DNA from 2 places in the Pseudarthrobacter sp. NPDC058196 genome. Region 2 is predicted to be linked to the other one. Evidence: riboswitches for the same ligand, from Rfam matches in the RefSeq annotation. Region 2 holds a riboswitch; the other holds the start of a gene.
What was found. Region 2 has a riboswitch for cyclic di-AMP ahead of ACFVVC_RS00695 (LysM peptidoglycan-binding domain-containing protein). Riboswitches for the same ligand answer to the same signal wherever they lie in the genome.
Positions count from the first base shown of each region.

Region 1: it holds a riboswitch for cyclic di-AMP, as region 2 does, so the genes downstream of both, ACFVVC_RS20625 (hypothetical protein) here and ACFVVC_RS00695 (LysM peptidoglycan-binding domain-containing protein) in region 2, are expected to answer to the same signal.

Region 1 covers NZ_JBHVVN010000018.1:12,866-15,056, forward strand. Annotated here, with positions in the region: gene upp (uracil phosphoribosyltransferase) at 1-59, shown strand, start outside; gene ACFVVC_RS20620 (glyoxalase superfamily protein) at 105-506, shown strand; gene ACFVVC_RS20625 (hypothetical protein) at 578-1,294, opposite strand; cyclic di-AMP (ydaO/yuaA leader) riboswitch at 1,298-1,460, opposite strand; gene ACFVVC_RS20630 (glycosyltransferase family 39 protein) at 1,607-2,191, opposite strand, start outside.
Region 2 covers NZ_JBHVVN010000001.1:145,158-147,348, reverse strand. Annotated here, with positions in the region: gene ACFVVC_RS00700 (coiled-coil domain-containing protein) at 1-641, opposite strand, end outside; cyclic di-AMP (ydaO/yuaA leader) riboswitch at 889-1,078, shown strand; gene ACFVVC_RS00695 (LysM peptidoglycan-binding domain-containing protein) at 1,082-1,918, shown strand; gene ACFVVC_RS00690 (YdiU family protein) at 2,018-2,191, opposite strand, start outside.

The DNA of each region.
Region 1 (2,191 bases), on a different contig from region 2:
CCTACATTGTTCCCGGCCTCGGCGACGCCGGCGACCGCCTCTACGGAATTGCCGGGTAGCGCCCCACCCTTTTCCGAGCCGGTTCCCGCCGCTAGCCTGTGCGGATGGACTGGAAACTCGAACTTGTCTTTGTCCCGGTATCCGATGTGGACCGTGCTAAGGATTTCTATGTCAACAAGGTTGGCTTCAACGCCGATTACGACGAACGCCCGTCGGAGTCGATCCGGTTCGTGCAGTTGACGCCGCCCGGCTCCGCCTGCTCCATCTGCATCGGCGAAGGGCTCACCGATGCTCCGCCCGGCACCGGATCCAACCTGCAGCTGGTGGTCACCGACATCGAGGCTGCCCACCGCCAGCTCAAGGGTAACGGCGTGGAGGTCAGCGACGTGGACGTGCAGCAGTGGGGCCACTTCCTGTACTTCGCTGATCCGGACGGCAACAAGTGGGCCGTCCAGTACATCCCCTGGCGGAACTCCGGGCAGGGCGAGGTGCGGGACGCCGGTTAACGCGAAACCGCGGGCCGCATCATCATGATGCGGCCCGCGGTGTGCGTTGGGGCAGTGGTGCCCGGTGCTGCCTAGTACCAGTTGTGTGCCAGGTGGAAGTTCAACGCACCGCAGGGCGAGGCGTAGCTCTTCTTGATGTAGTCCAGGCCCCAGTTGATCTGGGTGCGGTAGTTGGTCAGGTAGTCGGCGCCTGCGCTGGCCATCTTCTCCGCCGGCAGCGACTGGACGATGCCGTACGCGCCGCTGCTGGCGTTGGTGGCCGTGGTGGTCCAATCGGATTCCTTGGTCCACAGCGTCTGGAGGCACTGCATCTGGTCCGGTCCCCAGCCAAAGGAGGACAGCTGGCTGGCGGCATAGGCTTGGGCGCCCGCAGGATCGTTAACCGCGACGGCGGGAGCAGGCGCAGGTGCGGGGGCCGGCGCCGGGGCGGGTGCTTCAGCGGCGGGGGCGGCGGGGGCGGCGGGTGCGGGTGCCGGGGCCGGCTCCGCTGCCTGCGGTGCCACGCTGATGGCGGAAGGAGCGGGGTTCGCGGCCGGGTTTGAGCGGATTTCGCTCTTCTCGATGCTCATTTGGGCATCAGCAGCGGAGCTGGAAGGGCTTGATCCGGTGGACGACGCCTGGGTCATGCTGGTGGTCGCCTGGCCTGCCGCGCCAACGCCAACCAGCACCGCGCACGATGCCGCAAGGATCGCAGCACGGCGGCCCACGGTGGTCTTTTTGGCGGGCTGGGGTTTGGCCCGGTGTTTTGCCTTGTCTTGCAGGCATGGTTTTGCCATGGATTTAGACATGATTGATCGCCTCTCACACCTGCGGAGTTAGCTGTCGGGTTCGGATGAGGGCATCCGGCCGCACGGAAAAAACACGTGCTGGCTTAACCCCAAGGGCAATCATTGCCCGGGACGGTGGGTCCCCCGCCTCTGCCGTTGCTCAAGCGGAATCCGGGAAGCGGCAGAGCTTGGCGTCAACCCGGGATATGCGGCCCGAACGGGGACCGCACCCAATCGACGGTACAGGAAGATCGCGCATTAGTCACATTTAGGTAACGGAAGTCACGACTCCTGGCGCGTCGATTTGCCGCAAGGCCGGCCCCCAGGGGTCGATCATCCCGCGAGGACGTAGACCGTGGTCCCGCCAATGTTTTCCGACTGGAAGGTAGACGCCACCCATTGCGCAATCCGGGTGGAGGCGTCCGAACCGCTGCCGGACATCATGGTCCCGCCGGCAATGAAGTAGTGGATCTTGCCTTGGGCTACCAGCGCCTGGAACTGTTCCAGCGTGGGAGAGGGGTCGGTGCCGTTGAAGCCGCCCACGGCCATCACCGGCAATTCCGTGGCCAGTTGGTAGCCTGCGGCGTTGTTCGAACCGACCACCGCCGCGGCCCACGTGTAGTTTGAGGCGCCGTCCTTGAGCGCGGCCACGAGCCCGGCCGACGGCGTGGGCGCACCCAGGAGGCCGCCCATCCCGCCGCCACGGCCACCGCCGGCACCGGGGCCGCCCTGCCTTGCGCCGGCTTGGCCGGCACCCTGCCCTGCGCCGGTTTGGCCTTGTCCGGCCTGGCCGCTGAACTGCCGGGCATTGCCGCCCGCGCCGAGCCCGCCGGTCCGGTTTCCGCCGAACCCGCCCGGGCCGCCGAATGACGTCGCCGGCCCGGCGCTGACAATGGCCCCGCTGTGCGCCGTCGCCGC
Region 2 (2,191 bases):
ACCTGCCGGGCGAGTGCGTCCTGGGCGGAGCGGGCTGCATCCAGTTTGGCTTTTGCTTCCCGGGACAAGCGTTCGCGCTCATCGCGGGCCGCTTTTTCCTGTTCTGCCAGTGACGCGGCAACTTTTCCGGCGGCAGCAGCTTTGTCCACCAAGGCCGCAGTCTTGTCGCCCACCAGCTGGACGAGGTTGAGCCCCTGGACGCTGTTCTTCTCCAGGGCATCAAGGGCAACGAAGAACCCGGCATTGGTCCCGCCCGTCTTGTACGACTGGACGGCAAGGGCGCCGATTTCCTTGCGATGCCGGGCCAGTTCGTCGTTGGCGCGGGCGGCCTGGGCGGACAATGCGTCCAGCCTCGTCGATGCCGATTGCAGCTCGGCATCTGCTGCGGCGTAGTCAGCCGCTGCCCGGACCGCAGTATCACCGGCGGCTTCCGATTGGGTCTGGAGGCCGCTCAGCAGCCCGTTGATGGTGGTGATCTCCGCCGCTTTCGCCGCCTCGGAAGACTGCGCCTGCTGCACATCAGCCCAGGACGGATATCCGCCGGGCGGTGGAGGCTCGTCCGCAGAAGCAGGCAAAACCGTAGCCGCTGCCACTGCGATGGCGAGCAATCCCGCCAACAGCGGGGACTTGGGCGTAGTCACGAACAGGGGCATAGTCCCGAAGCATACCTGCGACACACCGGTGCGGAAAGGCGGCCGTGCCCGCTTTGTGACCGAATGGGGCTGCCCCGGTCCGACCGCAGTCCGGCGCGGACGGAACGGACACATCCAATCGTTGGTTGAATACGAGAGGGAAAGCTCGTATGTTACCGAAACGTGACAATTGGAGTGTCGGCGGGTTATGGTCTTCTGGTGTCCCTCCCCAAACGGGACATTCCCATCAGTTTGCCGAGCCCTGCCGCTGATACCGGGATTCAATCGCATTCATGCTGGCAGGGACGGGGGAACCAAGTTTCCACGGCCTCTGAGGTCTTGGGGTTAAGTCGGACAGCTCCTCCGCCCACCGCGGAGAGGTGTCCGGCCGGGTATCTCCAACCCGAACCCGACAGCTCACCCCGCAGGCATGGGAGAGGCGATCTACCGTGTCAAAAAATCTCACCACTGCCCGCCACCGCGCGACCCCGGCCCGCTCCATTGCGCTCGAGGGGCTGGCCGTGACGGCCAAGTCACAGGCCCGTTCGTTTGGCCGTCCGGCCCTCGCTGTTGCCGCCGCGTCCGGCATTGCCTTCGGCGTTGGCGCCCCGGCCCACGCGGGCGTGACTGGCGCGGACACCACTGAGCAGGCCAGCGTCCAGGCCGCCGCAGCTCCTGCAACTGCTCCGGCAGCCGCGGCAGCAACCGTCCACACGGTCGTTTCCGGGGACACCCTCGGCGCGATTTCGGCCGCGTACGGAGTCAGCCTCAATGACGTCCTGGCCGCAAACGGCCTGGGATTGTCGTCCATCATCTACCCCGGCGACCAGATCCAGATCCCCGGCGCAGGCTACGTGGCAGCACCTGCCCCGGCGCCGGCAGCGGCCCCCGTCCAGGCGGCAGCCGCCACCGCACCGGCGAACACCGGCATGAACATGTCCTACGCATCCGCCACACCGGTGGCTTCCACCACCGGGACCGGCACCGGCGCTGCCATCCTGGCCTCGGCCTACAGCCAGATCGGCGTGAGCCAGGACTGCACCGCCATGGTCGAAAAGGCCCTCCGCTCCGTCGGCAAGAGCGTCGGCGATCTGGCTCCGACGCAGTTCTTCCAGTACGGCAGCGTGGTCGGGAGCCCGGCACCTGGCGACCTGATCATCACTTCGGGCCACGTAGGCGTTTACGCCGGCAACGGCCAGGTCGTGAGTGGCGGCGTCAACGGCTACACCACGCAGGTGCACTCCATCAGCTGGCTCAGCGGCTACTCCGTGGTCCGCGTGGCCTAGCCTTCGCGCAGCAAAGCCTGCTTCCGACAGGAGGGTGGCAACCGGGTCTCCGGTTGCCACCCTCCTGTCGTTCTGCGGCGGCACTCGTTCCGTGGCGGATCAGGTCCCGCAGAAGGTCCTGTAGGTGCCGAAGTCCGCCGGGGCGCCTTCCATATAGCGTTCCAGTCCGGCCCGCTCGGTGAAAGGATCGGTGACGGCTTGAAGCAGGCGGTGCAATGGGGCCATGTCCCCTTCCGTGCCGGCGGCGAGGGCTTCCTCCACCAGGTGGTTCCG